Regions from separate parts of the Lysinibacillus sp. FSL W7-1291 genome, predicted to be linked through region 1. Evidence: riboswitches for the same ligand, from Rfam matches in the RefSeq annotation. Region 1 holds a riboswitch; each other region holds the start of a gene.

Region 1 (3,182 bases):
ACGTCTGGATGCTATTTTTAGCACGCTTTTTAGGCGGTCTAGGTTCCGCATTTGTTGCACCTCCTATTATGGCATTTGTAGCTGACGTTACTACCTACGAGGAACGTGGAAAAGGTATGAGTATGTTAGGTGCTGCTATGTCACTGGGCTTTATGATAGGGCCAGGAATAGGTGGTTTCTTAGCAAAGGTTAGTTTACATTTTCCATTTTTCACGGCAGGAGTTGCTGCCATACTTGCATCTGTTTTATCTTACTTTTTATTACCATCTACTAAACCAAACACTTCACATGACAAGCAAAAGCAAGAAAATCTGGCGAAGCAAATGGCTCGTTCCATACATATGCCTTATTTCGTTATGCTCATTATCATGCTCGTGTTCTCGTTCGGAATTGCCAACTTCCAAACAACCTTGTCATTATTTGTGACAGAAAAGTTTAATTACACACCCGTAGATATTGCGATTATTTTAGTTGTCGGTGGTGCTTTTGGGGTAGTTGTACAAATGTTTGTGATTACACCACTTTTTAATCGCTTTGGTGAAATGAAAGTTGTGTTAGTCAATTTATTTATTGCATCTGTTGCTATTTTCTTAATATTGTTTGTATCTGGCTTCGCTCTTATATTAGTTGTAGCAACTATTTTCTCTACAGCAACAACACTAATTCGTCCTGCTGTAAATACACTAATTTCAAAGCTTGCAGAGAAAGAACAAGGGTTTGCTGCGGGCTTGAATAATGCTTACATGAGCCTTGGCAATATGATTGGACCAGCCTTAGCAGGTTTACTATTTGACTGGAATATGAACAGTCCATATATTTTCGGATCTATCATATTATTAGCCTGCTTCTTCCTTGCACTCATCTGGACATTGAAAAAAGCACCTCATCTAATGCATCCTGATACGAAATAGTCAGAAAAATCATTGACTATTTTTAACATTATGTTACAGTAATGTTGGTTAATAAAATTGAATGATATTTACCACTAGGGGAGCCTTTAAAAGGCTGAGACGTATATGATGATGTACGGACCCTTTGAACCTGATCTAGTTCATACTAGCGGAGGGAAGTGGCGCTACTTGCTACTATCATTGTCTATGCAAGGCCGCTTCCTATTGTTTAAAGGAAGCGGCCTTTTAATTTCCCTCATGATTTTATTCAAGAGGAGTGAACCTTATGTCAATTCGTAAAATGACAATCATGGCTTTATTAGTAGCGATTGCTGTAGCAGGATCTACCTTTGTATCCATACCAACAGGCATCGCACGCGCCTACCCCGTTCAGCATGCTGTTAACGTAATAGGAGCTATTATACTAGGACCCGTGCCAACAGTTCTAGTTGCCTTTGTGACAGCCATCATTCGTATCTTTACTGGTACAGGCTCTCTTTTAGCGATTCCTGGTAGCGTCATTGGAGCATTGTGTGCGGCCCTTGCCTACAAATACAGTAGAAAATCATGGCTAGCAGGATTCGGCGAAGTTTTTGGCACTGGTATTTTAGCTTCACTTATTGCCGTACCCTATGCAAAATTGCTTATGGAGACATCCGTAGCCGCATTATTCTTCATGCCAGCCTTTTTAACATCAAGTACCATCGGGGCCATCTTAGGTGTTATGGTAGCTAGCACTTTGCGAAAATCGGTACTAGTAAAGAGCTTTAATTCTTCGCTTTATTGAGTGGTGCTGAGTGCTTTTTGATTTTGGAAATCCTTTAAGATGTGCGAGAAGATTTCTTTTCTAGTCTTTGAGCGGGGTTCGTTTCTTTATGAGCGTCTCTCTCCCCCGAGAAGCACTTTTCGAAGGCTGCACTGTGTCAATCACCTTTGCACCCCTTTCCTAGCGGAAACCACCATTTTTTAAAACCTCAAAGCATTTAAAAAAGCAGTGCAAAATGGAATGATTTTGCACTGCCTTCACTTTATTATGATCGTTTTTTCATACCCTTTAATAGCTGGGCTACGTTCGTGTCTTCTGCTTGTACAGGTTTCTCCTCAATTGGCTGCTCTTTTTTATTCGTTTTTGTTAGGAAACTCCAACCAAAACGTCTTATGGTAATATCCATAAAGAATAGAAGCATACTTGCTAAAAGAAGCCATGTAGCAATGTTTTGTCGATCCGCTCCTTTGGTTGTAAAGTCACGGAACACATCTTGTGGTTCTTTTAAAACGGCTCCCCCTGTTTGATTTGTTAACTCTTCAACCAGTTTTTCATTAACAGGGAGCAGTTCATACTCAGCACTATAAGGAACACTTAGGCCTGCCTGATAAATGGCCTGCTGCTCATCCGCTATACGGAAGAAAATCAATCCAGGTTCGGCCTGTACAACAGCTCGAATTTGGGAGGCTGAAATGGTTTCTAACTGAGTTTCTAACTCCTCCCCTGCTTCATTAACCGCTACAATGTCTAAAAATGCGGCTTCATTTGTAGGGTCTGTAATCATAAAGGAGCCATCAGCTTCTAATCTCACATCATAGGCAACATCATTATAGCTTGGCAACATTTGTGAAATAAGCGTCTGCCAAAATGTTCCCCAGTCCTGCCATCTTGCCCAATCTCCTGTCCATTTACCCGTTGAATCGGATGTAAAAGCAAATGTTTTACCGAGTCCATATTGCCATTGTGCTAACACAGGATCTTCCTTCTCACTTTCTGCAATTACGGTTGTCCCTTGCTTAGCTGTCGTTCCAATATAAGCATTCATTTGAGGGACGCCATTGGCAAATAGCGAATTCCATCCTGCGGCATTATAAATTGCTGGATAAAACGGATTATCCTCAATATAGGTACGAGAAATCATAGCTGTTTCACGAGATAAAATAGAAGGAATGGTTTGTTCATCAATGACATCATAGAACCGTCCACTACCCATATCACTAAGTGCTTCGAGTAAGTTAGCATCAGCATCTTGTCCAATCGCTACTGTTGATAAAGTGATACCATTTTCTTTTCCCTCAGCAATTAAATCCTCATAATTCCCAGACTGTGATTGCCCATCGGTTAAAAGAATAATATGTTTACGTTGAAGCTTTAAATCGGCGAGATTTTCATAGGCTTTAGCTAATGAACTATAGATTTCTGTCCCGCCTCCTGGTGTTACTGATAGAATGGTATCCACTGCCTCTTCTTTACTTTTAAGAGGTGCGGTTTCTATGATTTCCCAAGGACGATCATCGAAGGCGATA
Region 2 (3,182 bases), 1.5 Mb from region 1:
TTTGACAGCTATGAGGAATACGCAGCTGCCAAACGGAGTGCGAGCCAATTGGAGGCACTTCGCAAAGTATGCAGTGACTATGCTTTACAGGTACATACCCTGAAAATCCAAATAACTGAAGGGGCTATGTATCTTCAAGGGAAAGAGAAGCAAGATTTAGTGATGATGGAAGCAAAAGTAGAACAACTTCGTACAGCGTATGAGGAAGCATTTAAACGTTTGCAACAGATGAATGGTTTTGCACAAGCATGCCAGGGCTTTATAAAAAAAGTGGAAGAAACAGCGAGAGAGCTTCAGTTACTTGAACAAGAAGCTGGTCGAGTAAAGGAACTCTATGGATTATTAAACGGACAAAATTCGAAAAAGCTGTCCTTTGAGCGATACATTCAAATTAATTACTTAGACCAAATTACCGATGCCGCTAATATTCGTCTTTATCACTTATCAAATGGTCAATTTGAGCTTAGACGTTCTGATAGACTAGAAAAGCATGCGAAGCAAAGTGGGCTTGGGCTTGATGTATATGATGCCTATACGGATCAATTACGTGATGTGAAAACATTATCCGGTGGCGAAAAATTTAATGCTTCCTTAAGTCTTGCTTTAGGAATGGCAGATGTCATTCAAAGCTTCCAAGGGAATATTCATATTGAAACCATGTTTATTGATGAGGGCTTTGGCTCGCTTGATGAGGAATCTTTGAATAAAGCAATTGATACATTAATTGCTTTACAGGATTCTGGTCGTATGATTGGCGTGATTTCTCATGTGCCTGAATTAAAATCAGCGATGCCAGCGGTCTTACATGTAGAAAAAACATTGAATGGACATAGTCAAACCCACTTTGAAGTGAAATAAATAAAAGGCGTATTTCCAAAACAAGGGAATACGCCTGCTGTTTATTTTTTTCGAGGGGTGGCTGTAGGTGTTGTCCCTTTTTTTGCAGCCATTACTTTTTTCACGATAGGAATAACAATAGGTGCTAATTTTACGGCGGTTTTCACAACATTTGATACTTTCATTCAAAAACAGCTCCTTTTACAATTACTACTACCTGTTTCGCTTAAAAATGAAACATTAACGAATAACACGAACAGCTTGAATAATATTCCATATTACAATTCCTAGTGAGACGATGGCATAAATGGCAAACGAAACGAACCAAATAATCAACATCGTATTATTGCCGGACGTTGGATCCAAATTAAATGTAGAAAAAACAAAGACAATAAAGAACAGAATGCCGAAAACAAAAGGAATTAAATGAGAGATAAGTGCACGAATTGAATGTCTTTTTACGTCACTATCTTTCGTAATAATGTACACAATTAATGGGACGATAAAAGGGGCGAAGAAAATACTTAAATAACTAAAGGCAGATAAAATTTTTTGGTTCTCCATAGTTGTACCTCCTTTTGTAATATTTACGCATGAAAAACAGCAAAGTTTCAAAAAAATAATATATGGAAGAGGTTGTAATCCTTCTATCCTTTGCGTACAATGAGAATGTTCAAATAAATTCAGATGTAACGACCACAAGGGGAGCTGATGATGTCAGCTGAGACTGGGCACGTAATGCCTTGACTCTTTGAACCTGTAAGTTAACGCTTGCGTAGGGATGTGGATAGAAACCGACACTAGTACGATGTGAGGCTCTGTCCTGGCATCGTTTTTTCATTCTTGAGGGAATAAAAAGGTGTCAGAAAGAGACATATCAGCGCATTTCTATTCCTGCTCTTGTATCCTACATCGGAACAAAGGAGAGAATATATATGGACAAAAAAAGACTATTAATGCTTGTGGAGATTGCGATATTTGCAGCAATCGGTCTTGTGCTTGATCAGGTTTCCTTTAAAGTATGGGCACAAGGTGGCTCTGTTAGTCTAGTCATGGTACCTATTATGTTAATAGCATTTCGCTGGGGCTTAGTAGCAGGGCTAACAACTGGATTACTCGTGGGTGTAATGCAAACCATGTTTGGTGCTACGATTGTGCACTGGCTACAAGGATTCCTTGATTATGGTGTTGCTTTCACAGTTGTAGGATTAGCGGCGGTTGTGCGTGGACCCGTGTTGGCGGCTGCCAAAAATGCCAACAAAACAAAAATGGCACTTTACATTATATTAGGTACGGTACTTGCGGGCTTTTTACGATATGCAGCCCACACGATGGCTGGCGCTGTATTTTTTGCAGAATATGCTGGCGATCAAAATGCATGGATCTATTCCATCATCTATAATGGTACATATATGCTACCAGCAACTATTTTAACGGCAATTGTAGGCGTTCTTTTATTCACAGCTGCTCCACAATTAATGCAAAGAAAAGCATAAAACATGCCCCTCACATTTGTGAAGGGGCTTTTTTGTCGCAAATAACTCTTTGCGCACTTCGCAAAGTAAGGAAGCATACAATATTTAAAGCGTTTATCGTTATACGCATAACAAGTTATGTTATATTAAAGTATAGATATTAGATGAAAGGGACGTTATACATGATTGTAAAAACGCAAGAAGAGATTGAAGCTTTTAAAAAAATAGGACGCATTTGTGCTGAAATTCGTGAAGCGATGAAAGCTGCCACAAAACCAGGTGTTACAACATTGGAGCTAGATGAAATTGCTGGCCGTATGTTTGCAGAGGCTGGCGCGATATCTGGTCCAAAGGGAGAATATGATTTCCCTGGGTATACATGTATTAGTGTCAATGAAGAAGTGGCGCATGGTATCCCCGGAAAACGTGTTATTCAAGAAGGGGATATTGTAAATATCGATGTTTCTGGTTCATTAAATGGCTACTTTGCTGACACTGGTATTTCATTTGTGGTTGGTGATGGCTATGAGGACAAAGAAAAGCTATGTCGCGTTGCCAAAAGCGCCTTTGATCGAGCAATGACAAAGGTAAAGGCTGGGTCTAAATTAAATCAAATTGGTAAGGCAGTTGAACGTGAGGCGAATGCTAATGGCTTAACTGTTATTATGAATTTAACTGGTCATGGTTTAGGTCAATCTTTACATGATGAGCCGAATCACATTTTAAATTACTATGATGCATGGGATTCTACAATTATGAAAGAAGGTATGGTGCTTGCGGTTGAGCCGTTTATCTCAGCGAAGGCAGAGCATATTGTAGAAGCTGGTGATGGTTGGACATTCATTACACCTGATAAATCACTTGTAGCTC
Region 3 (3,182 bases), 600 kb from region 1:
AGGCAGCTCGTGCTGGCGAACATGGAAAAGGGTTTGCGGTAGTAGCAGAGGAAGTAAGAAAGCTAGCAGAGCAATCTAAAAATGAAACAGAAATTATTAAGAGTACGGTAGAAAGTATTCTCGAAAATTCCCAACAGACAGTAGCTGTTATTGCTTCGAATGCAGATTTAATGCATTCTCAAAATGAGTCCGTACAAAGCACACAAATGGCCTTTAAAGATAGCAGTGACTTGTCACGTTCAATTGCAGCTTCCATTAGTGAACTAATGAGTAAGTTATCTAGTATGTTAGAGCATAAAAATCAAGCAATTATGGCTATTCAAAGTATATCTGCTATTTCAGAGGAAACAGCTGCCTCTGCTGAACAAGTAAGTGCTTCTGCAATGGATCAACAAGGAGAGTTACTAAAAGTAGCAGAGTCTATTCAAAATATGAATGATATATCAAATGAACTGCAAGAAGTCGTAAATCGATTTAAGCTAGCGTAAAGAAAAAGGCTGCCTAAAATATATAGGCAGTCTTTCTTAATGGTGAAGGGAAGAGACATTGACCTGTTAGCCATTCAGCACTACTATAATGAAGGGAAGGGGGTCATCAATATGATGTATCTCGGAATGATTTTCTTTCAAATTGTTGCACCTATTTTAGTGTTGCTTGTACTTGGCGCTATACTACAAAAGAAATTTCGTTTTAACTTAAAAGCATTGTCTCAGCTTATTACATATTGCTTTATGCCAGCCGCTGTTTTTGTGAATTTATATGAAACACGTGTAGAGCTGTCTGTTCTGGGAGAAGTCGGGTTATTTATTGTGCTTTTTATTGGGAGTCAAATGATACTCAGTCATTTTTTAGCGAAAGGGCTTGGTTTGGCCAAAACGGAGGCAGCCGTCTTTAAAAATAGTGTTGTGCTCATTAACTCTGGAAATTATGGTATTCCAGTGGCCCAAATGATTTTTGTAACACAACCTATTGGTGTAGCCATTCAGGTCATGCTCGTTATATTTCAAAATATGACAACTTATACATATGGTTTGTACAATTTAATTTCCTCTACGAAATCGGGTATGACAATCATCAAAGATTTCTTTAAAATGCCCATTATTCATGCGCTAATTATTGGTGTCGCTATGAACTATTTTAATATTGGTATACCGCAGTTTATCAAAATACCTGTAGAGCATGTCGCAGATGGATTTATTGCTGTAGCCTTAATTACATTAGGCGCACAATTATCACAGCTTGAAATCAAATCTATGTTTAATAAAACTGTTTTTGTTAGCTGTTTTACAAGATTAGTTATCGGACCAGCTGTAGCATTGGTCATTATTTATGTATTGGGGTTAGATGGAGTTGTCGCACAATCTCTGTTTATAGCCAGTGCCTTCCCAACATCTCGCAATAGCTCTAGTCTAGCATTAGAATACGATGTGGAATCAGCTACAGCTGCGCAAACTGTTTTATTTTCAACCATTGTGAGCTGTCTAACAGTAACGATCGTGATTTATCTTGCGGAAGTATTATTTACTTAGTTGGATGAAAATTTTAAAATATTGAATGGAAAACTTCCATCTCTTAGAAATATCTGCTACACTAGCATCAAACTAAATAGTATTAACTAGGGGAGTCTGATGAGTCAGGCTGAGAGGGAAACGCTTAGAAGTTTCTTGACCCTTTGGACCTGATCTGGCTCATACCAGCGTGGGAAAGTTAAGAAGCTATTGCATCGTATGTCGTGTGCAATTACTAGACCTTTACATTCATGGCCGGATCCAAAAAAATATTTTGGATTCGGCCTTTCTTTATTTGTTGGAGTGAGCTAGATTTTCGGTCCTTGTATCAAATTACATTTAAGGGAGAGAAGTAGCTCATGTCAGTAGTTAGTGAAAAGAACATTACGATTATGTCTAGCTTTGAAGGAAGCAAAAAAGTGTATGTGGAAGGATCACGTCCAGATATTTTAGTACCTATGCGTGAAATCGCATTAAGCCCAACGACTGGTAGCTTTGGGGATGAAAAAAATGCCCCTATTCGAGTATATGATACGAGTGGTCCATACACAGATCCGAATTATCACATTGATATTACAAAGGGTCTGCCTACTTTGCGACGTGCATGGATAGAAGAAAGAGGAGATGTTGAGGAATATGAGGGGCGTACGATTAAACCTGAGGATAACGGTTTTCGTCGTGTTGATGATCCGCGCATTAAAGAAAATGTTTTCCCTGAATTGGAGCGGAAGCCTTTACGTGCAAAAAGGGGTAAAAATGTAACACAGCTTCACTATGCACGAAATGGAATGATAACGCCGGAAATGGAGTTTGTGGCGATACGTGAAAACATGGATCCTGAATTTGTTCGTTCAGAAATTGCAGCAGGTCGGGCTATTATGCCTTCTAATATTAATCACCCTGAGGCAGAGCCGATGATTATTGGTCGTAACTTCCATGTGAAAATCAATGCAAACATTGGAAATTCCGCGGTGTCGTCGTCAATAGCAGAAGAAGTTGAGAAAATGACATGGGCTACACGCTGGGGTGCCGATAATATTATGGATCTCTCGACTGGTAAACATATTCATACAACGAGAGAATGGATTATTCGAAATGCTGCAGTGCCAGTGGGAACGGTGCCCATTTATCAGGCTTTAGAAAAAGTAAATGGCATAGCCGAGGATTTAACGTGGGAAGTTTATCGTGATACGCTCATTGAGCAAGCAGAGCAGGGGGTTGATTATTTCACGATACATGCGGGTGTTCTTTTACGCTATGTACCTCTTACAGCAAATCGTGTAACAGGCATTGTGTCACGTGGTGGTTCAATTATGGCACAGTGGTGTTTATTTCATCATCAAGAGAATTTCCTTTATACACATTTTGAGGAAATCTGTGAAATTATGAAGACATATGATGTTGCTTTTTCTTTAGGAGATGGCTTACGCCCAGGTTCCATTGCAGATGCCAATGATGAGGCCCAATTTGCAGAGCTTGAAACGCTGGGTGAATTAACACAAATCGCTTGGAAGCATGATGTTCAGGTGATGGTAGAGGGGCCAGGTCATGTACCGATGCATTTGATAAAGGAGAATATGGACAAGCAATTAGAAGTTTGTAAGGAAGCGCCTTTCTATACATTGGGCCCATTAACAACAGATATTGCGCCAGGATATGACCATATTACCTCAG
Region 4 (3,182 bases), 1.5 Mb from region 1:
GATTGCGACAATCCGTTCTTCTAACGATAAGAAGGATGCGAAGCTTAATTTACAAGCGAAGTTTGATTTTACAGAGGTACAAGCCGAGGCGATCGTTAGCTTACAATTATATCGTTTAACGAATACAGACATTACAGAGCTTCGTCAAGAACAAGACGAGTTAAATAAGTTGATTGCGAAGCTAGAAGGAATTTTACAAAGTGAAGCCAAGCTTGTACGTGTCATTAAACAAGAGTTACTAGAGATTAAGAAACGCTTCACAGAGCCACGTCGCTCGAAAATTGAGCAGGAAATAGAAGAAATTAAAATTACGCTAGATGTCCTTGTGCCAAGTGAAGAGGTTGTGGTGACGGTGACAAAGGATGGCTATATTAAACGTACATCCACACGTTCACATGCCGCTTCCAATGGTCAGGATTTTGCGATGAAGGATTCGGATTACTTATTGTATGAAGCAACCTTAAATACACAGCATCATCTGTTACTGTTCACAAATCGAGGCAATTATATTTACCAGCCTGTTCATGAGCTACCTGATATTCGCTGGAAGGATCTTGGACAGCATATTTCAAGTATTGTGCCAACAGGGGAAGATGAGTCTATTATTGCAGTGTATGGCTTTGAAACATTCGAACAGCCAAATACGTATATTTTAACAGCTACAAAAGATGGTCAAATTAAACGCTCCCCACTGGCAGATTATGCGGTGACGCGTTATTCGAAGCCAATAAAAACAATGAATGTTAAAGCGGGCGATGCGATGATCTTTGCATCGTTTGTGACAGATGATGTGGAACTGATGTTAACAACGGATACAGCCTATGCGATTCGTTTCCCACTGGAAGAATTACCAGTTACAGGGGTGAAAACAGGCGGTGTCAAAGGCATCACGCTAAAGGATGGAGAAGCCTTAGTCGGTGTCAATGTGCTACAGCCTGATGCTACACAATATGTGGTAATCGTCACACAGCGTGGAGCCGTGAAGAAAATGAATGTTGCAGAAGTTGAAGTGGCAAGTCGTGCAAAACGTGGTCTAAAAGTATTAACAGAATTAAAAGCAAATCCTCACCGTATTGTGGCAGTTATTCAAGCAACGAATGAGGAGCAAATAGTGATTGAAACGGAAAAAGGTGTACAAGAGCTCATTGATGTCCAAACATTGACGCGTGCTGATCGCCATTCCAACGGTTCGTTTAAAGTGGATATTGCAACAGATGGGGCTATTTCCCATGTTTTAACGGCTAAAAAAGAACAGAAACTAAGCTAATGATAAGCCCAGTCTCTTAGGAGTGCTGGGTTTTTTTACGAGAGCAGTCGTTAGTCAAAAATAGCATCTTGTCATTTTAGCGTAACTATGGGTATAATAATCAACGAAAAGTTCATAGCACAAGAATGTAGGGGGGCTAGTAGTTGCTAGCTGAGATTGTGTCCGATAGACGCTGACCCTTTGAACCTGATTTGGCTCGTACCAGCGTAGGGAACATCTATTCAAAAAAGCAAAGTTTTGAAGATTGATTGCAATACGTCTGGGAGGAATCCTAGGCGTTTTTTTATGTTTTCAAGCAATATCTTGCCAAACGCATACGCTTTCTTTCTGGTGACAACATTCAACCATGAACACTTTCACATTATCAACTGGGAGGACTTCGCATGAAAAAATGGTTATTTATTCTAGTGGCTGCACTTTTAACGTTAGTGGGCTGTAGTGACAAGGAGGACAAGCAGGCTACTGATCAGCTGAAAAAAGTATCAGTGGTCTTAGATTGGACACCAAATACGAATCATACAGGGCTGTATGTCGCAAAAAAACTCGGTTATTTTGAGGAGCAGGGCTTAGATGTTGACATTATTATGCCTGGGGAGGCAGGAGCCGATCAGCTTGTTGCTTCTGGAAAGGCAGAGTTTGGTGTGAGCTATCAGGAAGGGATTACACAGGCTCGTGTGCAAGATGTGCCTCTTGTCTCCATTGCTGCTATTATTCAACATAATACATCTGGCTTTGCTTCTATTGCATCAAAAGGTATTACATCACCAAAGGATTTCGAAGGTAAAACCTATGGCGGTTGGGGGGCTCCACTAGAGCAAGCTGTCCTACAATCATTGATGCAAACAGAAAAGGCAGACATTCATAAACTAGATATCGTCAATGCAGGAGATTTAGATTTTTTCACGATGATGCAAAAGGATATTGATTTTGCTTGGATTTATTACGCGTGGACAGGTATTGAAGCTGAGCTACGGGGTGAAAAGATTAATATGCTGTACTTAACAGATTATAGTGATCAGCTGGACTATTATACACCTGTTCTAGCTACAAATGAAAAAATGATCCAGGACAATCCTGACCTAGTTCAAGCGTTTGTGGCGGCTGCATCGAAGGGCTATGAATACGCCATAGCACATCCAAGTGAGGCGGCTGATATTTTAATAGAAGCGGCTCCCGATTTAGATCAAGCGTTAGTGCATAAAAGTCAGGAATGGCTAGCCGATAAATATCAGGATGATGCCAAGCAATGGGGAGAGCAAAAGCTTTCTGTATGGGAAAACTATGCAAAATGGATGTCTAGCAACAACGTGTTAGAGGGCGAATTTAATGCGAAACAAGCCTTTACAAATGATTTCTTACCTAAAAAGGAGGCCAAATAAGATGGCGAATTCATTAATCAGTGTTCAAATCATTCCAAAAACAGAGAAATTTGAGGATGTTATACCGTATGTCGATGCGGCGATTGCTGTGATAGATGCTGCTGGTGTGAAATATGAGGTACATCCGTTGGAAACGACGATGGAAGGTGAGCTGTCAATGTTGCTGCAAATCATTGAAAAAATGAATGACAAGATGATTGAGCTTGGTGCTATCAATGTCATTACACAAGTGAAAATATTATATCAGCCAACTGGTATAACTATGGATACATTAACGGAGAAATACCAGTAATGAAACAAGCTTTGCAAAAGGGAAGGACGATTATTTTTATCGCCTTCCTCTTATTCGTGTGGGAGCTCATTGTGCATGTGGCTGAAGTTCCTCATTGGTTATTACCTGCACCAAGTAGTATTTTGTTGGAAGCTTTTAAAGCCTATCAAACCTTTTTACCACATGCTTGGGCTACGATGCAATTAGCCTTATTAGGACTTGCCATTGGCATTGCCTGTGGATTAATGGTGGCGATTGTCTTGCA

What was found. A riboswitch is a leader RNA that binds a small molecule or an ion and turns the genes downstream of it on or off. The one in region 1 is predicted to bind thiamine pyrophosphate.
Region 2: another riboswitch for thiamine pyrophosphate. It lies ahead of thiT (energy-coupled thiamine transporter ThiT); the one in region 1 lies ahead of thiW (energy coupling factor transporter S component ThiW).
Region 3: another riboswitch for thiamine pyrophosphate. It lies ahead of thiC (phosphomethylpyrimidine synthase ThiC); the one in region 1 lies ahead of thiW (energy coupling factor transporter S component ThiW).
Region 4: another riboswitch for thiamine pyrophosphate. It lies ahead of NST76_RS11535 (ABC transporter substrate-binding protein); the one in region 1 lies ahead of thiW (energy coupling factor transporter S component ThiW).

The regions. Positions count from the first base shown of each region.
Region 1 covers NZ_CP151994.1:851,382-854,563, reverse strand. Annotated here, with positions in the region: gene NST76_RS03905 (tetracycline resistance MFS efflux pump) at 1-911, shown strand, start outside; TPP riboswitch at 978-1,085, shown strand; gene thiW (energy coupling factor transporter S component ThiW) at 1,177-1,677, shown strand; gene NST76_RS03895 (VWA domain-containing protein) at 1,922-3,182, opposite strand, start outside.
Region 2 covers NZ_CP151994.1:3,874,873-3,878,054, reverse strand. Annotated here, with positions in the region: gene NST76_RS18890 (SMC family ATPase) at 1-858, shown strand, start outside; gene NST76_RS18885 (hypothetical protein) at 900-1,022, opposite strand; gene NST76_RS18880 (DUF4870 domain-containing protein) at 1,078-1,401, opposite strand; TPP riboswitch at 1,529-1,636, shown strand; gene thiT (energy-coupled thiamine transporter ThiT) at 1,773-2,333, shown strand; gene map (type I methionyl aminopeptidase) at 2,495-3,182, shown strand, end outside.
Region 3 covers NZ_CP151994.1:246,489-249,670, forward strand. Annotated here, with positions in the region: gene NST76_RS01135 (methyl-accepting chemotaxis protein) at 1-488, shown strand, start outside; gene NST76_RS01140 (AEC family transporter) at 600-1,529, shown strand; TPP riboswitch at 1,608-1,722, shown strand; gene thiC (phosphomethylpyrimidine synthase ThiC) at 1,868-3,182, shown strand, end outside.
Region 4 covers NZ_CP151994.1:2,366,022-2,369,203, reverse strand. Annotated here, with positions in the region: gene parC (DNA topoisomerase IV subunit A) at 1-1,267, shown strand, start outside; TPP riboswitch at 1,387-1,497, shown strand; gene NST76_RS11535 (ABC transporter substrate-binding protein) at 1,651-2,646, shown strand; gene NST76_RS11530 (thiamine-binding protein) at 2,648-2,938, shown strand; gene NST76_RS11525 (ABC transporter permease) at 2,938-3,182, shown strand, end outside.